DNA from 4 places in the Metabacillus dongyingensis genome. Region 4 is predicted to be linked to each of the others. Evidence: riboswitches for the same ligand, from Rfam matches in the RefSeq annotation. Region 4 holds a riboswitch; each other region holds the start of a gene.
What was found. A riboswitch is a leader RNA that binds a small molecule or an ion and turns the genes downstream of it on or off. The one in region 4 is predicted to bind cobalamin.
Positions count from the first base shown of each region.

Region 1: linked by a shared signal. The riboswitch ahead of K8L98_RS04570 (ribonucleoside-diphosphate reductase subunit alpha) and the one ahead of K8L98_RS13630 (FecCD family ABC transporter permease) in region 4 are both predicted to bind cobalamin.
Region 2: linked by a shared signal. The riboswitch ahead of cobO (cob(I)yrinic acid a,c-diamide adenosyltransferase) and the one ahead of K8L98_RS13630 (FecCD family ABC transporter permease) in region 4 are both predicted to bind cobalamin.
Region 3: linked by a shared signal. The riboswitch ahead of K8L98_RS16735 (DUF4430 domain-containing protein) and the one ahead of K8L98_RS13630 (FecCD family ABC transporter permease) in region 4 are both predicted to bind cobalamin.

Region 1 is NZ_CP082944.1:897,348-903,232, forward strand. Features, by position in the region: gene K8L98_RS04560 (anti-sigma factor domain-containing protein) at 1-67, opposite strand, end outside; gene K8L98_RS04565 (ribonucleotide-diphosphate reductase subunit beta) at 403-1,446, opposite strand; gene K8L98_RS04570 (ribonucleoside-diphosphate reductase subunit alpha) at 1,462-3,738, opposite strand; cobalamin riboswitch at 3,937-4,119, opposite strand; gene dat (D-amino-acid transaminase) at 4,367-5,200, shown strand; gene nhaC (Na+/H+ antiporter NhaC) at 5,255-5,885, opposite strand, start outside.
Region 2 is NZ_CP082944.1:2,513,597-2,519,481, forward strand. Features, by position in the region: gene cobT (nicotinate-nucleotide--dimethylbenzimidazole phosphoribosyltransferase) at 1-939, opposite strand, end outside; gene K8L98_RS12520 (cobyric acid synthase) at 942-2,474, opposite strand; gene cobO (cob(I)yrinic acid a,c-diamide adenosyltransferase) at 2,458-3,006, opposite strand; cobalamin riboswitch at 3,136-3,319, opposite strand; gene K8L98_RS12530 (Dph6-related ATP pyrophosphatase) at 3,398-4,075, opposite strand; gene K8L98_RS12535 (M20 family metallo-hydrolase) at 4,311-5,561, opposite strand; gene K8L98_RS12540 (hypothetical protein) at 5,793-5,885, shown strand, end outside.
Region 3 is NZ_CP082944.1:3,391,566-3,397,450, forward strand. Features, by position in the region: gene K8L98_RS16715 (hypothetical protein) at 1-428, opposite strand, end outside; gene sigX (RNA polymerase sigma factor SigX) at 425-961, opposite strand; gene K8L98_RS16725 (cob(I)yrinic acid a,c-diamide adenosyltransferase) at 1,259-1,837, opposite strand; gene K8L98_RS16730 (ECF transporter S component) at 1,909-2,424, opposite strand; gene K8L98_RS16735 (DUF4430 domain-containing protein) at 2,439-2,858, opposite strand; cobalamin riboswitch at 3,024-3,225, opposite strand; gene K8L98_RS16740 (ATP-binding protein) at 3,314-5,119, opposite strand; gene K8L98_RS16745 (response regulator transcription factor) at 5,116-5,838, opposite strand.
Region 4 is NZ_CP082944.1:2,747,950-2,753,834, reverse strand. Features, by position in the region: gene K8L98_RS13655 (cobyrinic acid a,c-diamide synthase CobB) at 1-70, shown strand, start outside; gene cobA (uroporphyrinogen-III C-methyltransferase) at 323-1,126, shown strand; gene K8L98_RS13645 (nitroreductase family protein) at 1,114-1,683, shown strand; gene K8L98_RS13640 (GHMP family kinase ATP-binding protein) at 1,854-2,720, shown strand; gene bluB (5,6-dimethylbenzimidazole synthase) at 2,815-3,471, shown strand; cobalamin riboswitch at 3,477-3,637, shown strand; gene K8L98_RS13630 (FecCD family ABC transporter permease) at 3,764-4,852, shown strand; gene K8L98_RS13625 (heme ABC transporter ATP-binding protein) at 4,855-5,637, shown strand; gene K8L98_RS13620 (ABC transporter substrate-binding protein) at 5,679-5,885, shown strand, end outside.

The DNA.
Region 1 (5,885 bases), 1.9 Mb from region 4:
GTGAGGCCATTGCCGTTACGCTATTCATTTGCTCATCTACCGGGGCAAGTGCAACTTTTTTTTTCAAATCTTCGCTGCTGAATGCTGCTCTATTGGAGGATTATCTGACATTTGTTTTAAGAAATAGCCGTTTCCGAGATGTGATGCGAAAAGCAAGGCAGCTGCTGAAGGAAGAAGTAACCTGTTGGGCCGTTTTCAAGTGTCATTTCCCAATCTCCTCTAATTTGATCATTCTTTCATAAATTAAAGGATATCATCAATAGTCGCAATTTGAACTTCTGGAGATGTCCTTCATCGTATATATAGGATAACGGATATAAAATCATTTTGTATCACTTTTTATCTAAAAGCGGCAAACAAATAAACCGCCTTTAAAAGACGGTTTATTTGTTTTGTTATATATTATAGGTCATCAAATCCGTTGTCGATGGAGTTGACTTTCGTATACTGACGTGATTTTTGCTCAAAGAAATCAGACTTTCCGAGATCTACTTCTTCATAAGCTTTGATCCACTTCAGCGGATTTGTCCGGTTTTCCTCAAATGGGCGTTCAAAGCCAAGCTGATTGCACCTGACATTTGCATAAAATTTTATATAATCCTCAACGTCCTTCATATGAATTCCGTCTATTTTATTGCCTATGATAAAGCGTCCCCACTCAATTTCAAGAGCTGCAGCTTCCATAAAGGTTTCTTTGACAAAAGCTGCGAGTTCCTCTGTATGATATTCCGGGTACTCGCGCAGAACTTCTTTGAATATTTTTACAAACAAATCTACGTGTATTTGTTCATCACGGTTAATGTAGTTAATCATCGTGCTTGTCGCGACCATTTTTTGATTGCGGGCAAGGTTGTAGAAATAAGCAAAACCTGAGTAAAAAAACAGACCTTCAAGAATGACATCATACACAATGGATTTAAGAAGATTGCTGACGTTCGGCTCTTCAGCAAAGTCCTGATATCCATTCGTGACAAACTCGTTCCGTTTTCTTAAAATGGGTTCGCTTCTCCAATATTCAAATACTTCATCCTGCACATGCTTCGGAACAATGCTTGACAGAACATAAGAGTATGAATGATTATGGATGACTTCCTGCTGTGCGAGCATGATCATCAATGCGTTAATGCTTGAATCTGTTATATATTCCGAGACCTTTCCTGCATAATCGGTCTGGATGCTGTCAAGCAGTGCGAGCAGACCGATGATTTTCAGAAAAGCATCCTGCTCTTCTTTTGATAATTGAGGGAACTGCTTAATATCGCCGGACATATTAATTTCAAAGGGTGTCCAGAAGTTTGCCAGCATTTTTTTATATTTTGCGTAAGCCCAGGGATAGGAAACATCGTCCCAGTTCAATACATTGGAGCTGCTGCCGTTAATAATGGCTGTGGACCGGTTTGGTGCCCCTGCATCCATAATTGACCTTGCTTTCAATGAATGTGTCATGATTTTTCTCTCCTTTTAGCTCGCGCAAGACTCACAGTCTTCTATGGCACTTGAAGTAGACCGGACATAATAGGTGGTCTTTAAACCTGCCTTCCAGGCTGATAGGTGCAAGTTCAGCAATTCTTTTGCTTTTATCGTGTTCTGTACATAAAAATTAAACGAAACCGATTGATCAATATGCTTTTGTCTTGCGGCATTCTGCCTGATGCTCCACATTTGATCAATGAAATAGGCTGACTTATAGTACCATGTGGTTTCGGCATTTAAATCTGGAGCAGTAACAGGTATTTTATAATCCTTTTTCTCTTCAGAGTACATTTTTTGGAAAATTGGATCGATGCTCGCTGTACTGCCAGCAAGAATGGAGGTAGAAGCATTTGGCGCCACAGCCATCAAGTAGCCGTTGCGAAGCCCTTTTTCCATAACCTGCTGTTTTAATTCATCCCATGGCATATTTTCCGAAGTGTAATCTCTGCTTTCGAAATACTCTCCGGTATGCCATTTTGATCCCTCAAAAACTGGATAGGCTCCTTTTTCAGCAGCAAGCTTCATACTTGCCTGGATCGTGTAAAAGGCAATCTCTTCATATAACTTGTCAGCATACTGTACGGCTTCTTCGTCTTCCCATTTCAGACGTTTTAAAGCAAGCAGGTGATGCCAGCCGAATGTTCCAAGGCCGACTGCACGGTATTTCTGATTGGTGAGTTTAGCCTGCATCACAGGTATGTCATTCAGATCTATCACGTTATCGAGCATTCTGACCTGGATGGTAATAAGACGCTCAAGCACTTCATCAGCGGCAGCTCTTGCAAGATTAATAGATGACAGATTGCAGACAACAAAATCACCCGGCGTTTTAACGGTGATGATTTTTCCGTCTTCTGTGAATTGCTCATCCATTGTCGTTGCGCTCTGATTTTGAGTTATCTCTGTACACAGATTGCTGCAATAGACCATGCCCTTATGTGAATTCGGATTGCTGCGATTCACTTCATCACGATAAAACATGAATGGGGTGCCTGATTCAAGCTGGCCTTTCATGATGCCTTTCATAATTTCAATAGCAGGTACGGTTTGTTTAGATAGATCAGGATGATTGACGCATTCCCAATACTTATCGCGGAAGGAGCCGAAACCTTTTCCTTCATCGTAAAAATCTTCTAAGGAATACCCCATCACTTTACGGACTTCATGCGGATCAAATAAATGCCAGTCGCCGCGGTTTTCCGCCTGCTCCATGAAAAGATCCGGCAAGCAGACACCTGTAAATAAGTCATGAGTTCTTAAACGCTCATCGCCATTATTCAGCTTTGAATCCAGGAATGAAAAGATATCTTTATGCCACACATCCAAATAGACAGCGATGGCTCCTTTCCTTTGACCGAGCTGGTCTACACTTACTGCCGTATTATTCAGCTGCTTCATCCATGGGATGACACCGGATGAGACCCCTTTAAAGCCTTTGATGTCACTTCCGCGGCTGCGGATTTTTCCTAAATAAACTCCGATGCCTCCGCCTGATTTTGAAAGATTTGCAATATCTGTATTGCTGTCAAAGATTCCTTGCAGACTATCATCTACTGTATCTATAAAACAGCTCGACAGCTGGCCAACAGGCTTGCCGGCATTTGAAAGCGTCGGTGTAGCAACGGTCATGTACAAATTGCTGAGGGCCCAGTAAGCTTCTTTGACAAGCTGCAGACGGTGCTCTGTCTTTTCATTGGCCATTAGCGTCATGGCAATGACCAAATAACGTTCCTGAGGCAGTTCAAATATTTTTTTATCAAAATCTCTTGCTAAGTAGCGGTCAGACAGAGTGCGAAGTCCAATATATGTAAACAGCTTGTCTTTTTCCGGCTGAATGATGGAAGAGAGGCTTTCTATTTCTTCATGTGAATAGGCGTTAAGCAAATGCGGACTGTATATGCCCTTATCAGTGAGTGTTTGGATTAAGTTCACAAACGAATCATATCCATTATGCTGATTGCGGTTGAATGCAGCTTCCTTATAAAGCTTTCTTAGATAAATGCGAGCACAAAAGTAAGTCCATTGAGGCTCAAGCTCACTAATATTGGAGAGGCCTTCGAGAATAAGGAGATTGGAGATTTGGGATGTTGTATATTCACTGCGGCCATCGATGCTTTGGATGATTCTTGTGCTGTAATCATCCAGGTCAAGCTCTTTAAAGTCGTGTCCGATTTCATCTATGAAATTCTTAATCCGTTTTTCTGAAAATGGGGATTTCTCAAGTGTAAGTTCATTAAAAATAATAGTTGCCATTGTGGTTGCCATTTGACATCCTCCTAAAAAATAATAAAAAAGCGCAAGCGCCATTATCAGCTTCTAGTTCTGAACGGGGAGCCTGAATTTTTATGCCTAAAAAAAATCCGCTCATGGGATCATGAGCGGATCAAACGATAGAATAACAGGGTGAAAGCAGTCCTGTTATTAACCATCGTTCCATCTCCTCAGTCCCCGAAGAATTCGAAACTATCTAGCAATCAAATGGCAGGTCTCCTGACTTGTGATCATTCTTCGCTGAGTCCTTCCCATACTTCAATCTCGTACAGTGGTAATCCCAGTTCGTCACACTTACAGTTGCGGGGACAGTTCCGGATTTGCACCGGATTCCCTTTTAAGCCAATAAATTGGCACCTTTGCTCGCTGTTGTTTTTCAATATGTAGTATTGTAGTTTTGATTAAATATCAATATGTTGTGTTCTTGGCTAATTTCATCATAATGGACAGGAAAAGAAATTTCAACTTAAATCTTCTGAAATTCAAATAAAAATGTAAAACCATTTTACAGACCAGCGTGTTTCATCATAACATAGGGAGAGGAAGTTTTTCATTCAATCACATTTATTCGATCCGATTTATTTTTGAAAACAGCTTTCAATCTAAATAAAGGAGCCTTCATATGTACATACTTTTAAACGGTGAATTTAAACAGAAAAACGAAGTATCCATTGACTTTGAGGATAGAGGATATCAATTCGGGGATGGTGTGTACGAGGTTATTAGAGTATATAATGGCTCATATTTTGCGATGAAAGAGCATATGGAGCGATTTGTCAGAAGTGCAAAAGAGATTAAGATTGTACTGCAGAATACAGCAGAGGAATTAACGGCGATGCTTAATGAGCTGCTTCGGAAAAATCAAGTGCAGGACGGCGCGGTCTATATGCAAATCACACGGGGCGTAACAGGGAGGAAGCACCTTTTCCCCGGGCAAGACGTTAAGCCTCAAATTGTGGCCTATCCAATTCCCTGTTCAAAACCTGCAGCAGAACAGGAAAAAGGAATTAAACTGCATTTGATGGAGGATGTCCGCTGGCTCCGATGTGACATTAAAAGTTTGAATTTGCTGGGGAATGTCCTTGCAAAGCAGGAAGCTTTTGAAAATGGTGCATATGAGGCTCTGCTGCACAGGGGCAAGCATATAACGGAAGGCTCTTCATCCAATTTTTACGGAGTAAGGAACGGTGTGATTTATACTCATCCTGCCAATAACTTGATTTTAAATGGCATCACACGGATGAAGGTCGTTGAACTGTGTGAAAAAAACGGTTTAACGCTAATCGAAGAAATGATCAAAGCAGATGATCTTGTAAACCTTGATGAAGCTTTTATTACTTCAACAACCAGTGAAGTCATTCCAGTTATTGAGATTGACTCAATGAAAGTCAATGGGGGAGTACCGGGTCCGGTTACGAGAGAACTTCAGCGATTGTTTGAGGAAATGATAGATTAAGATTTTCAGGATCATAATAAAAAAGGAAAGAGCTATAGCTCTTTCCTTTTTTTATTATGATGCAATTGATTCTAAGTTTGGTTTCCCGTTATTTTTACGTTCAGGAAGAAACCCGTACAAAATGCTGAACAAAGGAGAAAGACATAAAAATAATGCAAATGGGATGTATACGATGGCGTCAACACCAAGAGTCTGTGCGAAAAAGGCTCCGCTGACCCCCCATGGAACTAATGGATTGAAGAGTGTACCGCCATCATCAAGGGATCTTGATAGATATTTTTTATTGATATTCAGTTTTTCATAAACTCCCTTGTAGGATTGACCGGGAATAAAAATGGATAAGTATTGCTCACCTGTAACTAAATTGACTCCTATTGAAGAAGAAACCGTTGCAAGGATAAGCTGGCCCTTTGTTTTTACCCGACGTATCAAACCGTTCAAAAGTGTTTGAATCAACTGCAGCTTGTCCATTAATCCACCTAAAGCAAAGGCGATCATGATAAGTGAGATGGACCACATCATGGACTGCAGACCGCCGCGATTCAGCATATTTTGAACCATTTCTTGTTCAATGCTGAAAGTTGTGCCGTTTTGAAGAACATTTAAGAATTGGGCAAAAGTGGCATGATCCTGAAATAAGATTCCAGTTGCACATGCCGTGGCAACTCCAACTGCAAGAGCAGGA
Region 2 (5,885 bases), 230 kb from region 4:
AAGCCTCATCCCCAGTGACACCAGCGGCTTTTTCCCGAGCAAATTCAATACATGAAGATGTCCCGGTTCAACCGATAAATGCCCGGCAATCATATAATTACGCACATGCCGATTTAATTTTGAAGCAACGAGCGCAGCCGTTGTGCATATAAATCCATCTAAAATAACCGGAATTTTTTTAGATGCTGCGTAAAGCATGGCGCCTGTCATCGCTCCGATTTCAAAACCGCCTACCTTAGAAAGAACATCGATCGGGTCATTGGCGTCAGGCTTCAGCTTATTTAGAGCTTTTTTAATAACCTCGGCTTTATAAGCAACCTGCTTCGACTCAATTCCTGTTCCTCTTCCCGTGATATCCTCAGGCTTTAACACGCTCAGGGCGGCTGCAATGGCACTGCTTGATGTTGTATTGCCAATGCCCATTTCTCCTAGGATCAGGAGCCTTGCGCCATTTTTTATCATAGCTTCAGCCCTTTCCATTCCCAATTCCAGTGAACGGATTGCTTCCTTTCTTGTCATGGCAGGTTCAACCGCGAAATTTTTTGTTCCATAGCCGATCTTTTCAGAACGGACTCCCGGAATATCTGTTTTCACTCCTGCATCTACGATTTCCAGTAACCCATTTATCCGTTTTGTAAAAACGTTTATGGCTGCCCCTCCGCTCAGAAAATTGTTTACCATCTGAGCAGTCACCTCTTGAGGATAGGCAGAGACCCCTTCCTCTGCTACTCCGTGGTCTGCAGCAAAGACGATTACACCCGGGGGAAATACTTCAGGTTTTACATCAGTTGTGATTTCTGAAAGCTGCACAGCAATTTTTTCTATTTCACCAAGGCTGTTCATTGGCTTTGTTAAGGAATGTATGTAGGCTAATGCTTCAATCCCTTTTTGTTTACTGACAGGCTCTATCGCATCTATCTGCTGATAAATATCAATCATTTCTATTTCACCTCCTTATAAAAAAACGTTTTCATTGCTGAATATATCTTTTTCATTTGAATAGAGCCTTTAACGTGGGCAGCAAGTCTGTCGTATTCGCTTTCTTTAAAAGCACGAAAGCGGAGCGAGCGCTCAATCGGCTTCAGGCCTTTTTTCTGACGGAGCTTATTCAAATAAAGCCATCTGAATTCATCGTTATGAAAAACATCATGCAAGTACGTGCCGAACACCTGGCCATCTCGAGCGGTACAGCCTTCCTCTGTTCCGGAGAGGACTGAAAAAGGTTCTGCTTTCCTTGTTGATGCTGTTTGTCCCATATGGATCTCATACCCTGATAAAGAAATTCTGCCAAAATCTTTTAGTGAGCAATAGCCCTCAGAGCGGATGGTTTTCTTTTCGGATAAGATGGTTGTATTTACAGGGAAAATACCAAGTCCACCAAGTTCCTGATGATCTGATTCAACGCCGTTTGGATCCATCAGCTTTTCGCCGAGCATTTGATAGCCTCCGCAAATGCCTGCTAGTTGAGTTCCTTTTTCATAAGCAGATCTTATTTTGTCAAAGAGTCCTGTTTGCTTAAGAAACAGCAGGTCTTCAGCTGTGTTTTTGGTTCCAGGCAAAATAATGAGATCAGGATTTCCAAAATGCACAGCTTTTTTAACAAAACGGATATTCACATCAGGCTCCAGTCTTAACGGATCGATATCTGTAAAGTTGGATAATCTCGGATATGAAAGAACAGCTACGTCAAGTTCTGCATCGTGATTGGTACCATTTGAATACTGGCTTAAAACAAGGGAATCTTCCCCATCTATTTCAAGGTCAGGCAAAAATGGAACAACTCCAAGTACCGGCAGCCCCGTATATTCTTCAAACCAGTCCAATCCCGGCTGAAGCAGTGAAAGGTCCCCTCTGAATTTATTGATGATGACACCTATAATCCGCTTCCGGTCACACTCGCTAATGAGCTGAAGGGTCCCGACCAGACTGGCGAAAACGCCTCCTTTGTCAATATCTCCGATTAAAATCACTGGAGCTTCTGCAATTGCTGCTACTCTCATATTGACAAGCTCTCGGTCATTTAAATTAACCTCTGCAGGAGAACCTGCTCCTTCTATCACAATGACCTCGTATTTGTCCGACAGTTTCATCAGCGATTCTCTAATCGCCTCAAGACCTAATTGGAAAAAGTCCTCTCTGTACTCGGATGCCTTCATATTTGCATAGGGCTTCCCGTGAAAAACGACCTGAGACTCCATATCTTTTGAAGGTTTAATTAGGATCGGATTCATATCAGTTGTGGCTTCAATTCCGGCAGCTTCGGCCTGAATTCCCTGAGCTCTGCCTATTTCCTTGCCATCACTGGTAATGTAAGAATTCAGAGCCATATTTTGTGATTTAAAAGGCGCTGTTCTATAGCCGTCCTCTCGAAATATCCGGCATAGTGCCGTAACGAACATGCTTTTTCCAGCGTCTGAGTGTGTACCCTGAATCATCAGTTTTAATGATTTTGGCTCATTAGTATTCAATTCCATAGATGGCATCTACACCTTCTTCGTAGTAATGCTTTTCCACATTGATAACAGACACAAGGTCAGCGATTTCCTTTATTTCATCCTTTGCATCTCTTCCTGTCAAAACAATATGAACATGATTTGGGCGGTTTTGAATCGTATGTATGACATCCTCAATAGGCAGCACGTCATCGATCGGAAACGTATGAATAGCAAGCGCATTATTGATTTCATCAAGAATGACGACATCATACTCTCCGCTCAAAATCTTTTCCTTGGCGATTTGCCAGGCTGATTTTAAAGCTTTCCGGTGCACATCTGGTGTTTTAGTCCAAGTGAATCCTGCTCCAAGCTGATGGATTTCAGCACCGTTGAGTTTTTCAAGCACGTTTTTTTCACCGTAGGTTCTCTCAGGTGATTTTATAAACTGCAGGATGGATACTTTCATACCTCTTCCAATCGCACGGACAGCAAGACCGATGGATGCTGTTGTTTTTCCTTTGCCATTACCCGTATAAACAAGCAATCTTCCTTTTTGATCTTTCCCTGTCATTCACTCATCTCCTCTTTTCGTCTATAAACATAAAAAAGACCTTGAACTGAATGGAAGTCAGTCAAGGCCTTTAATAAGCAAAGTCATACACACTAAGGGTACCTGACTTATTCTTCCCACCGAAAAACAAGCAATCAATCATTAAAAGCAGGTCTCCTGGCTTTGCGCTTCATTTTCTATTGAACCTTCCCAACTTGAAAAGTCAGTGGCGTTTCAACTGAATCTGCGCTTACAGTAGCGGGGGCTGCACCGGATTCTGACCGGTTTCCCTATTATCCTGATCTCATCAGGCACTTTTAAAGAAATCATATTTTTTGTTCATTGTAATCTATAAATCTGGAAATGTCATCAACTTCTTTTTTGTAGCTGAAAATGAACTCATTAAGTCAGGCTATTTCTCGATTAGGCTTAAATCCTCCAGCTCCAGGCGAGTTGTTGTTTCCATTTGAATTCTCTCGCCAAATTGCAGTTTGATCAGTCTTTTAAATAGCGGCCCATCATACACAAAGGTATGATACTCTCCTGCCTCACCCATTGGACATATCGGTGTGGACTTCATTCTTTCTATTAGCTGCTGATCAATTTCCTGGCCGAGCCATGTGTCATCAAGCACATTATCCTGAGTTCTGATGATGACTGCTTTGTATCCGCTATCTGCAAAATCTTGAAGGGCTTGCGCAGCTTCATCCTTCTTCATCCATAACGGATACAGTGCTTCTAAGCCAGCTGAGTCTGCCGTATTTTCTCCCCAGCTGCGGTGTTCATCAAGATATAAATCTCCGAAAGCTGCGCTAGTAAGTTGATATTTATTCTTCAAATCTTTAAGTGAGTCTATAAAACTTTGAGTATATCCCTTAAATGTGCATCTAATAAAATGCACAGGAATACCTAAGGCTTCGCTTTGTTTTAGTATTGCTTCCATTTTCTCGCCATGTCCGAACGTTCTCTCTAGCTCAATAGGTACAGTGGTTATAAGACATGCAATTTCATGACCTTGGCCAATGAGCATATGCAGTGCCATACAGCCATCTTTGCCGCCGCTCCATGATAGAGCAATTTTTTTCTTCATTTCGATACACCGCTTTCAATCTTTTTTATGTATTCTTTGTCTGACTTTTTCCATTTTGATTATGATTCATAAGGAATCTTAAGTCAAAAGAAATTGCTGCCTTATTTGACATGGATGTATTAAAATACATCAAGTTGCTTCTAAAGGCCGGTATTTTTCTATCAAAAAACACCAAAATGAATAATTATCCACTTTGGCGCTCTTTATATAGCTTTACCATTACTATTTTCATTATTTAATCTAAAGCCATTTTCATAGCCGTTCTGTATAATAGCTCCGTTCCAATTGAGATATCCTCCATCGTTGAATACTCTTTAGGATTATGGCTGATACCGTCTTTACAGCGGACAAAGATCATCCCATACTCACATTCGTACGACATCGCTAATGAATCATGAAAAGGTCCGCTCATCAATTCAATCGGATTCAGTCCGATATGTGAACTCTCATTTTTCATTATCTTCATGATTCTTTCAGAGCAATACCGCGGTTCACTATTTGTATCTTCTGAAATGGTATAAGTTAATCCATGCAGTTCAGAAATTGTGTGGATTTTTTTTCTCAGCAGATTTTCAATAAAATCGCGTCTTTCAATCTCAATATCTCTTAAATCAATTGTAAAGCTGACTTTTTCCGGAATGATATTTCGCGAGTCTGGGAAGATTTTCATGCTTCCGACTGTACCGACTGTAGGCGCAGTGACATCCTCGCTTGTTAATTCATTAAGGGCAACAACAATTTTTGCAGCTCCTACAAGCGCATCCTGCCTCATATGCATGGGAACAGATCCTGCGTGTCCTGCAAAGCCCTCAAGTTCTACCGTCAGCCATAATGGTCCTGATATTCCTGTAACGATTCCAACAGGTGTATCTTTTGCTTCAAGAATCGGCCCTTGTTCAATGTGGAGCTCTATAAATGCGGAAATGCCTCCAGAAGGATATTCTGAGTCCTTAAATTTTTCGGGATCACATCCAAATTCAATCAATGCCTCTTTTCGAGTGATTCCACTTTTATCTGTCCGGTCTAACTCCCCTTCTTCCAGTTTGCCGAGGATACCCCTTACTCCAAACAACCCTTTATTAAAACGGCAGCCCTCTTCATCACAAAATGCGACGATTTCAATTGGCATATTGGGAGTAATATTCAGCTCTTTCAATGTTTGAGCGGCCTCCAGTGCACCTAAAACACCGATTACACCGTCAAATCTGCCTGCATACGGCTGTGAATCAATATGTGAACCAATCATTAATACGGGAGCTTCAGGATTCCTTCCTTCAAGCCGTCCGATTAAATTTCCAAAGTGATCAATTCTTGCTGTTAATCCTGCTTCTTCCATCCAGCCTTTTACTGTTTCGACTGCTTCTTTGTCTTCTGGAGACAGGGCAAGCCTGCAAACTCCGGTCTCACTGATTTTTCCTATCTGTGCAAGGGCATTTATTCTTTCTTCAAGCCGTGCTTTGTTTATTGTCAGAGTTTTATCAGCCAAAAATATTCCTCCTTAATAATTAGTAGAATATTCTGTATTAATAGTATAGGAAAAATCCTCTTATTACATGTTTCGTTATGTAAAAAGAATAATGATGAAATGTTACATTTTGTCCAGCAGAGTCTTTCGCTTGTTCTCTTTCATTAATTCATCAGCTTCGTTGTGCTTTTCTTTCCATACCTATAAAATAGTATATATAATCTAAATGACCACTGGAGGTTCCTTTCAGCTATGAAAGCAAGATATGAACTGAACAATATGAATTTGACACTCAGCAATGTCACATTACGTGATTCTGTAGATAGCTATGTTCTTTTGAAAGCT
Region 3 (5,885 bases), 640 kb from region 4:
ATTTTAACGCTGACTGGAATCATGTTTTGAACTTGCTGATCAGGATATGCAAGAGTGACAATTGAAACCTGGTCTTCGGGACGGGCAACAAATGTGGTTTTTTCAGACTGAACGTAAAGGTTAGATTCACTCTTTAAACTTGAGTCCTGGATGGATTGCTCTGCTTGTTCATAACTTGCTTTGTCCATGCTTGAATCTGATTTGCTTTCATTTACTCCGAGCTGATTAAGGAAGTATGGCGATATCAATAAGAGAATTAAAAGTGCGGCGATGCTTGCGAAAGCAGGTGTCACCCAGGGCTTTCTGTGTTTATATTCATTTTTCGGCAATCGGGCATAAATTTCGGCAGAAGTCCGTTTATCTTCAATCACCGGAAGCTTTTTTATGGCTTTTGCAATTTGTTCTTCATTCCAATTTGATTTGTTCATCCCTTTAAAATCCCCTCCTCCCTCACATTATGGTCTGCCAAATGTTTTTTTAATGCTTTTAATGCTCTGTGCTGTGTGGTCTTCACCTTACTCTCAGTAAAGCCAAGTGCAGCCGCAGTCTCAGCAATGGACAGCCCTTGAAGATAACGGAGAATGATGACAGAGCGCTGATCTACTGTACAGCTGTCAAGAGAACGGTAAATTCCCTGCAATTCTTCATTTTGAGCGGCAATTTCCTCAGGCAATGGCTGAACATCCTTTATTTGCTGCCGGTCCCAGTCAAATGTTTCAAGAATTCTTTGCTTCAATGTTTTTTGCTTTCTGAAAAAGTCAATGGCAACATGCCTTGCTATAGAAAAAATCCACGTTTTTTCACTGCTTCTGCCTTCAAAGCTGTCATAGGATTTTAAAATGCGGATATATACTTCCTGAACGAGGTCTTCAGCCTGCTCACGATTTTTTACCATATAAAATAAAAATTGAAAAATATCTCCATGATATTTTTCATAGATCCTCTGAAAGGCCTCTTCCATGAATGTACCTCCGATCACACCATTAGTCGATTTTGTTTTATAAAAAGTTACATATTATTCACTATATATCTGTTCAAGAAAAGTTCAAGCGCCCGTTTAGCTCAAGCATGACAGATAAGAATCCGCAAGAAAAGTCCGTTTGTGACTTTTTTGGCGGATTCGTTCTGACACGCATCTAGGCATCGGCGCCGGCTCCGAACGCAGATATCTTTATTATATAATCCACAGCCTTTTGACTTTTATAAATTCCTGAACGTATAAAAAGGAAGGTGCTCCCTTCCTTTATTTCCAGCTATTTTATGATTGTTTAGGCTTCGTAAATACGATTGCGCTTCTTTCGTATTCTACATCTTTAGAGCCAAGCCTCGCATTCGCGACTCTTGCAGCAGCAAAGAAGTAATCTGACAATCTATTCATATATGTTAATACGTGTTCATTAATCTCCGTCTGCTTCTGCAGGGAAACGATGCAGCGTTCAGCTCTTCTGGCTACTGTTCTTGCAATATGTATCGCGGATGCTGCTTGTGTGCCTCCGGGAAGGATAAATCGCTGCAGCGGAGGAGCTTCAGCAGAATAATGATCGATTCTTTCTTCTAAAAATGCAATCATTTCAGCTGTTGTTTTATAGGGATGCTTCTGTTTGCCATGTATAACCGCAAGATCACTGCCGCAATCAAACAGTTCATGCTGGATCTTTTCAAATTCATGATACAAGTCAATCAGTTTTTCTTCATGAAGCCACGTCATGGCAAGTCCGACAAATGAATTTACTTCATCAATTGTGCCGTATGCCTCGACTCTTAAGTCATCTTTGTCGACACGGCCGCCAATTATACTTGTTTTCCCTTTGTCGCCAGTTCTCGTATACAGATTCAATTTTAAGCAGCTCCTTTAGGGTTTAAAATAAAAAGAGCGAATCTAATCGCTCTTTTATTTTACCATTTTTCTTATTGCATTGTTATGCCATAATCCTTCTTATTCAAGTAATACTCAAACGTTTTTCGCATAACAGGATAAAGCAGAAGAAAGAAAATTCCATTTCCGATTGCATGTGCTGTATCAAAAGGCAAGCCTGCAAGGTAATAAGCTAAGCCATGGTCAGTTAATACAAACATATTCAGTGATACAACAAACCCGAAAAGATAACCCGACAATACAGAAATGGGTGTAAAGATGATCAGACGATTTGATTTCACAAATTTGCCTAAAAAACCTGATAATAACGCGAGTGTACCCCATGCGAGCATTTGCCAGATTGTCCATGTTCCCATTCCGAGCAGCAAATTGCTCAAGAAGCAGCCTAATACGGCTACAATCATGCCATTTACAGGACCAATTAGGATTGAAGTAATCAGAATAATCGCTGTCATTGGCTGGACGTTCGGAACAAATTGAAAGGCCATTCGCCCTACAACTGATAAAGCAATCAGCAGGGAAAGCAGACTGATTCTTCTAGTTGTCATAACGTGATCCAGGATTACTCATATTTTCTTAAATCGAACTCTACTTTATCTCCATCTTTCAGCTCGATTTCATTAGCACCAGTCATCGCATCTTCTCCATTTACGATTAAGTGCCAGTAGGTTTTATCCTTATCGCTTGCCATCATTCCATCAATTCCGCTGATGAACCCTCCAGCTTCTTCCACTTCAAAATTCGCTTTCATTGCATCCATCAGAGTCTGCCCTTCTTCAAAAGATACTTCTTTTGAATCAACTTTCTCTGCCATTTCGTTTTTAGTCAGTGTAACAACAGCTTTTGTCTCTTCTGCTTTTTCTCCATTTTCAGCGGCCTGCTCTGATCCCTGAGCTTCCTTCTTCGGCTCCTCTGCTGTATTTCCGCAAGCTGCAAGCAGCGCTAAAAATAAAACAGACAGTAAGCTTAAAAATTTATTCACAACTAATCTCTCCTTCATCTGTATGTAACTATTTGGTGAAACATGAAACCACAAAACAAAAAGCCCATCTGCAGATGGGCTTAATAAACGGCATAATAAGAAACAGATTGTATGCAATGAAACATAAATCCTGCCGTTTCTATGCTCAACCCCCGAAGAATACAAACAATGTAAGAGATTCCGGCAGGTCTACTGACTTTTGCTTCATTCTCCACTTGAACCTTCCCATATAATAAACAGCAAGAGAGCCATCTGATTATATAGTGGTTTAACCAAAGTTTCGTCGGCAAATACAGTTGCGGGGACAGTTCAGGCATTGCACCCGATTCCCTATTAAGCGTAAAGCACCTATATCTCAAAATATACGATTTTTAATTCAGTCTTATTTTACATAAAATGACTCAGGTCTTCAACAGTAATTTTATAAGGCGTTCCTTATGAAACAAGAATTTTCGTCACGTTCTATCAGAAAGATCGCTTTTTCGAGGCAAATAGAAGCTGAATGCTGTACCTTCATTTACCTTGCTGTGTACATTGATCGTGCCGGAATGGGCATCTACGATGTTTTTTGCAATCGCGAGGCCAAGTCCCGTGCCCGAACGGCCTCTCGTTCTTGCTTTATCTGCTTTATAAAACCGTTCAAAGACAAAAGGCAGATCTTCTTCTACAATACCTGTACCTGTGTCTTTTACATCTATTTTCATGCCGCCTGCAACGGTTTGAACATGAATTTCAACAGATCCCCCTTCAAGCGTATGCCTGATCGCATTATCAATAAGATTCGTCAAAACCTGCTCAATTTTATCGGGATCTAAAACAAACTCAGGGTCATCTATCGAAAATGAAGAGGTTAACGTAATTTTTTTGTCCCTTGCAAGTCCCTGGAATTTTCGGTTGATTTTTTCAATAAACTCATGAATCGAGATTCGTTCTAAATTCAGAGAAATGTGACCGGCTTCCATTCTTGCCAGGTCCAGTAAATCGTTAACAAGTCTTCCCATGCGCAGCGATTCATCGTAGATTACCTGTGCAATCTCCTTTTTCTCTTCTTCAGAGCTTGCAATGTCATCGACGATCGCTTCACTGTATCCCTGCAGCATGGCAATCGGCGTTCTCAGCTCATGACTTACATTGGCAATAAAATCCTTCCGCAGCTTATCCAGCCTTCTCTCTTCTGTCATATCTCTGAGAACAGCAACTGCACCCCGAACATATGACTGGTTATAGAGAGGGCTCATAACCATCACCCAGCTTCTGCCCTGCAGATTGACCTCGACTATGTGTTCTCTCTCTGTGCTGACAACTCTTTGAAATAATTCTTTTGCTACTGGAGGGATTTCCTCTCCCTCATTAATTTGCATTTTTTGTTCGTAGTACCAGGACTGAAGAAACCGTTCAGCAGGGGGATTGGTGACGAGAATCGTCCCGTCAATATTCAGCGTAATGACTCCATCTGCCATACTGCTTAAAATACTGGTTAAATGTTCTTTTTCCTGGTTGAGTGCATTGATATTGAATTTCAGCTGCCTGCCCATTTGATTAAACGCGACGGCAAGCTCGCCAATTTCGTCATGACTTAAAATCGGCACCTTCGTATCAAATTTTCCTCGTGTAAGCTCCTGCGTTACTTCCCGCATTTTTCTGAGCGGATAAGTGATTCTTGTTGATAGAAAGAATGCGAATATCGTTGTTAATACAATGGCAATACCTGCCGCAAGCAGAATATATTTTGTCGTATGCTTTGTTGTTTCATGAACAGCAAGCAGCGACTGCGACATAAACACTGCCCCGTTTTCTCCATTTTTCAGCTCATAGGGTACGCCGACGACCAGCACTTCCTCGTTATTATCCGAACTGATCTGCTGCTCAATGGAGAGTTGGGTGAGCTTGCTGACATTTTTTTGATCTGCAAATACTTTAGACAGCTCGCTGTCATTCTGAATATCCTCCATTTCAAAAACAGGGGTACTGTCAAATTTCTTTGGTGAAAACCAGTATTTGTTCTGATCTTCCACGATGATGATGCTTGTAAGCTCATCGGCCAGTTCCCATGAGATTGACCTCGCCAGTTCTTGATCTTCATGTTTTTCAAGAATAACAGAGATTTTGTTGGCTAATTGTGTAAGCTCCCGTTTGGCCTCGTCCACATGATAATTTTCAATGAATTCCAGAAGTAGCACAGTCAGAATTAATAAAACAAATGAAACGAGCAATAAAATGGTAAACCACAGTTTACCGACAACGCTTTTCCAAAACATCATTCACTGCCTACCTCAAATTTGTATCCAACTCCCCATACAGTCACAATCATGGCAGCTGCATCCGGTGATACCTTGCTCAGTTTTTCTCTCAGGCGTTTTACATGTGTATCAACTGTACGCAGATCACCAAAGAACTCGTATTGCCATACTTCTTTTAATAATTTCTCGCGGTCGTATACTTTGTCCGGTGTTTTTGCGAGGAAATAAAGCAGCTCATATTCTTTAGGAGTTAAACTGACCTCTTTGCCGTCTGCAAGCACCCGGTGTGCATCGTGATCAATAGAAAGATGCGGGAACACGATAACATTTTTAGCTTTCGTTTCTGTTTTCAGGAATGATGTTGTCGAAGAGCGTCTAAGAAGTGCTTTCACTCGCAGAACGACTTCTCTTGGACTGAAAGGCTTTACGATGTAATCATCTGTTCCGACTTCAAAGCCCTGAACCCTGTTTACCTCTTCACCTTTTGCCGTAAGCATAATGATCGGAGTGGCTTTTTTCAGGCGCAGCTGTCTGCAAACTTCAATCCCATCGAGTCCGGGCATCATTAAATCAAGCAGGATTAAGTCATATTCTGCAGACAATGCCATTTCAAGAGCATCACTGCCGTTGTCAGCTTCTTCAATTTGATAGTTTTCTCTTTCTAAATACATTTTCAAAAGTCTTCTGATTCTGTCTTCATCGTCAACGACCAGGATTTTATAGTTCATGTTGTTTTCCATCTTGCTTCTCCTCCTTCAAGTACCCAATACGATTATCTTACCAAAAA
Region 4 (5,885 bases):
AATGGTAATGAATTGGATAGAGAAGTGCAAGGAAATTAAAGCCATGAGTAAAGGTGCTCAATCATTTTAAAATAGGTTACGGCAATACCAACCATCAGAAGGAAAAAGATCGCGTCATCCTGTATCCAAAAATATCGAAATTTACATAGAAAGAGAAGCTCCAGTTTCTACGTCACCCATTCCATGTAAAAGGTTACTGGATTCATATGGGGAATCAAAGCTTTATATCAATCTTGCTCCACTCAATTTAGAATGTCGAAAAGGAAGAGTTCTAATAAAGGACTATGACTATAGAGAAAAAAGAAAGAAGTGAGAAATGATCATGACAAAAGGATATGTTTATCTTGTCGGGGCAGGACCGGGAGATCCGAAATTAATTACAGTTTATGGTTTGGAGTGCATCCAAAAATCTGACGTGATTTTATATGATCGATTAGTAAATAAAGAGCTATTAAATCATGCCAAAAACGATGCGGAATTTATTTTTTGCGGAAAGCTTCCCGGAAAACATGAACTTATACAAGAACAAATTCATGAGCTTTTAGTTCAGTACGCCCTGAAAGGGAAAACGGTGACACGTTTAAAAGGAGGAGACCCATGTGTATTTGGACGTGTTGGGGAAGAAGCTGAGGTCCTGGCTGCAAATGGTATAAAATATGAAATTGTGCCTGGCATTACATCAGGCATCGCCGCGCCTGCCTACGCTGGAATTCCGGTTACTCACAGGGACCATGCCTCTTCCTTTGCAATTGTTACAGGTCATGGCCGCGCTGAAAAGGAAGAGGACCATCTGAATTGGCCAGCCCTTGCTCAGGGAATTGATACAATTGCTTTTTACATGGGAGTAGGAAACTTGCCTTATATTTGCAAAAAGTTAATCGAAAATGGAAAAAGTCAGGAAACCCCGGTAGCCGTTATCCAATGGGGGACAACTGAAAAACAGAAAACAGTCACAGGGAGCCTGAATACGATTGAAAAAGAGGCGGAGCTTGCACAAATAAAGCATCCTGCAATCATCCTTGTCGGTGGTGTGGTGAAGTTAAGGGAGAAAATAAAGTGGTTTGAAGAGCTGGAATTATTAAAAGACAATGATAAAAAAAAGGAGGGGGCAGCGTGTCAATCATAACGGAATTAAAAAGCCGCAGGGCAATACGCGACTATCGTGATCAAGCCGTAGAAGACGAAAAGATTAAGGAATTACTGGAAATAGCAACTTGGGCTCCAAACGATCGGATGAGAGAGCCGTGGGGTTTTTATGTCATAAGAGGTGAAGCTAAAAAAAGGTATGAGAAGCTGGCAGAAGAGTTTTTGCAAGAACGTTTTCCAACAAAACCGAATTTAGTACTAAGTTCCCTCAAAGTATTAAAGAACACACCGGTACATATCGTTGTTACTTCTGACATCGTTCCTGAGGATGAAGAAGCGTCCCGAGATAATGAATATGCGGTATGCTGTGCGATTCATTCAATGTGGCTGGCCGCGAAGGATCTGGGATTAGGATTTGTGTGGCGGACAAGAGGCGTGGGGCTTGTTCATGATAAACGGATGTATCAGTTCATTGGTGCGCCTGAGAATAAGAAGATAATAGGGAATATATTTATTGGGTATCCAGATGAAGAGGCTTTAAAGAAGATGAAGACTTCCGCAAGAACATCCTTTGAAGAAAAAACGGTTTGGTTATAGAAAGAAGAGACAATTTTAAGGAAGAACCAACAGGCTGAACCCAATTCTACAATAAGGCAGTCTCTTGTTAGGGAGAAAATAGAGCAAAACCTCCCATCTATTTAAGCGATGTAGATATGTATTTTTGTATCCTTTAATAGTTTGGCTGATGGGAAAAAGGGGTTTTTGGCATGAAGGTGGGAATAGGAAGGTGCAATGGTACGTTTGGCGAACTTGTTCAAGGCGTTTTATGTGAACGCCCATTTTTAATATCGCTGCCTATACCAATTTTAAAGAGCAACGCTGTTTTTATTCCTCATAACAAGATGGGTGAGATTACTGGATCACTCTCAAATACAAAAGCGGTAGAGGCATGCAAAAAGGTGTTTCAATGGTTTGATTTAAAAGGCGGAGGGCATTTGGAGGTTAACTCGAATATTCCGAGGGGTAAAGGATTGGCCAGTAGTTCAGCTGATGTTGTTGCGGCAATGAAGGCTGTTGCGGATAGTTATTCCATACCCTTGTCAGAAGAGGTCATCTCACGGATTTCCAGTGAGATTGAGCCTACTGATGGTGTTATGTATAAAGAGGTGGTTGCATACGACTACATTCATGGACAATTAATAGAGACGCTAGGTCCTTTACCATCCTTCGTTTTGATCGGAATGGATTTAGGAGGAACAATTAATACGCTTGAATTTAACAGACAGCCCAAACGATATAGCAAGGAGGATCAAGCCGTTTTCTCAAAGGCATATGATTTGGTTAAATTAGGAATAGAATTTCAGGATTTGTCTTTTGTTTGTCAAGCAGCGACACTAAGCGCCAGTATAAACCAAAAAATATTGCCAAAACGTTATTTTAGTGAATTTAAAAGCTTTGCTTTAAAGTACGATGGAGGACTTATCATCGCTCACAGCGGCACTGTTCTAGGGGTTTTATTGAATCCGTCTTTTGAGAATATTGGCGAAATTGCAGAAACAATTTCTAAACGTATTATCCAGTTGAGCAATCAGCCTAACATGAAACCTTTCTATTATTTTCATAGATCAGACTGATTAGACTGACTTAATAATTGACAATGAAGTTTTGCGGGATTCCGGAAAATGTAAGATAGTGAAAACTTTTTAGAAAATAGAGGAGAGAAATTTTATGTTTTCTAAAGAAGAAAAAGAATCTGTTTATAAAGTGATTTACAAGAGAAGAGATATTCGAAGCTTTCTGTCTGTCCCTATTTCTAAAGATATTATACATAGAATATTAAACGCTGCTCACCATGCACCTTCAGTTGGATTTATGCAGCCTTGGAATTTCATAATCATTTCATCTGAAAAAATAAAAGAAAAATTAGCTTGGGCAGCAGACAAGGAAAGACGAGCATTAGCTATTCATTATGATGGAGAAAGAGAAACAAGATTTCTTGGTTTAAAAGTAGAAGGTATAAAAGAAGCTCCAATCACAATATGTGTAACTTGCGACCCAGCAAGAGGAGGTTCACATGTATTAGGGAGAAATTCAATTCCTGAAACAGATATTCTTTCAACAGCCTGTGCCATTCAAAATATGTGGCTGGCAGCTTGTGCTGAAGGGCTTGCCTTAGGGTGGGTAAGTTTTTATAAAAAGAATGATATTCGTGACATTTTAGATATCCCTCTTCATATAGATCCTATCGCTCTTCTATCTATTGGTTATACGGATGAATATCCGGAGAAACCTATTTTAGAATTAGCTAATTGGGAAAAAAGGCATCCTTTAGAACAGCTTATCTATGAAAATAAATGGGGGGAAAACAAACATCAGGGTGATTGAAACAATAATTATTTAGAAGTGAAGGTGTCCTAAGGTGGACTTAATAGGGAAATGTGGTGTGAATCCAGAACTTCCCCGCGCACTGTTAAATGGTTTTATTTTATAGGAAGTGCTTAAAGCAGGGTGATGCATAAGTCAGGAGATCTGCCTTTATTATTACTGCGGGAATGGAGAGAGTGCTTTTAAGTGTATCCTTTTTCTCGTTTTAGTTTAAGTTCGCTCATGGTTTAGGTGGGCGTTTTTTATTTGTCTTAATTTCTGCATTTCGAATCAGAGGAGCGTTTTTTGAAGAATGGAGTTGATTTCTATTAATAGTCATAAGCAGGAAGCCATTGGGGGTTACAAACATATAAGCATTGTTATGCTCTTAGTCATTGCTCTTATCACAGTAGTAACGATTGCAGTGATGGTTGGTCCTGTTTCAATTCATCCGGCAACATTTTGGAAAATCATAGCTTATAAAATTCCAATTTTACAAGAATGGATTCCTGTCACATGGTCTAAAGCAGAAGAGAATATCATTTGGAACATTCGTTTTCCAAGAGTGATATTAGGAGTAATTGTAGGCGCCGGGTTAACTATCGCTGGTACAACAATACAAGCTTTGGTTCGGAATTCGTTAGCGGATCCCTATATACTAGGAGTTTCATCGGGTGCATCTGTTGGGGCTACACTAGTCATTATCTTTGGTGCGTTTTCAATGTTTGGACAATATGCATTATCACTTGCTGCATTTTTAGGCTCGCTTCTTTCAGTTGTTCTGGTTTTTCTACTGTCGCAAGTCGGGGGAAGAATTTCAACTGAACGTCTCCTATTAGCTGGAATTTCAGTTTCTATGATTCTATCTGCATTTACAAGCTTCATCGTCATTTCTGCACCTCGTCAAGAAGGGATAAGGGATGCGTTGTTTTGGATGATGGGAAGCTTGGCAGGAGCAAACTGGAAGCACATACCTATACCTTTTGTAATAACAGTTATTGTTTTTATTTTCATTTGGAGCCAGTATCGCTATATGAATTTGCTCTTAATGGGGGAAGAGGCAGCTGTTACTTTAGGGTTGAACGTAGAAGTATTTCGAAAAATATTAATTTTAGTTACTGCACTACTAACAGGGGTTTTAGTTGCTGTCAGTGGAGCCATTGGTTTTATCGGATTAATGATTCCTCATATTGTTCGTCTCATCCTTGGATCTGACCATAAAATGCATATCCCCATCAGTGCTTTAATGGGGTCTGTATTTCTTGTGATGGCTGATTTATTTGCAAGACTTATCATTGCTCCCGAGGAAATGCCAATTGGGATCGTAACAGCTCTTTGCGGTGCTCCATTTTTTATTTGGCTTTTACGCAAGAGTTCATATTCATTTGGAGGAGGGGGCTAAGCATGGATGTTTCAATAAAAGATATTTCAGCTTCTATTGGAAAACGAAAAGTACTTAAAGAAGTTAATCTGAATATTCATTCTGGTGAAGTAGCAGGTATTATTGGTCCAAACGGAAGCGGTAAATCCACTTTATTAAAAAATATGTCTCGTGTGATAAGACCAGATGCTGGTGTTATCACTCTTTCAGGTGAATATATAGATAAAATGTCTTCCCGTAAGTTATCACAGCACCTCGCTATTGTCAGTCAGGAATCACCTGTCACATTTGATTTCACAGTAAGAGAAATTGTATTGATGGGCCGTTCCCCTCACAAAGGCTTTCTTAAAGCAGATACAAAACATGATGAAGACATTATAGACCTGGCCTTAGAAAAGGTTGGAATGCAGGAATTCAAACAGCGGAGTTTTTCTTCATTATCTGGCGGTGAAAAACAACGGGTCATGATTGCAAGAGCTCTTGCACAAGAAGCCAAGGTACTCTTACTTGATGAACCAACCAATCATTTAGATGTACATCATCAAATACAAATTATGGATTTAGTTCAGAAGCTGAAAAACATTACTGTTATTGCAGCATTACATGATTTAAATCTAGCTGCTTATTACTGTGATCGTATATTTGTTATGCACCAAGGAGAAATTGCAGCTTACGGCTCCCCAGAAGAAGTACTGACAAAACAATTATTAAAGGAAATCTTCAGAGTTAATGCAGATATCAATATACATCCATTAACAAAAAAGACACATATTACTTTTTTGTCGGAGAGTCTTTTATATGACTAGATTTCAGAAAAAACATTGTTATAGGAAAAGGAGAGGAAAAAATGAAATTTAAAATAGATAAAATACGAATGGGATTAATGGTTTGTATGCTTCTTTTTATTTCTGGCTGCAATCAACAAACGGAAGTGATCGGAGAACAAGAGAACACCGATATAGCACAAGAAGAAACTGAAAATGAAGTTATAGAAATTAATAATCTGGATCGTAAAATTCAGTTTAGAGAAGCTCCAAAAAGAGCTGTAAGTTTA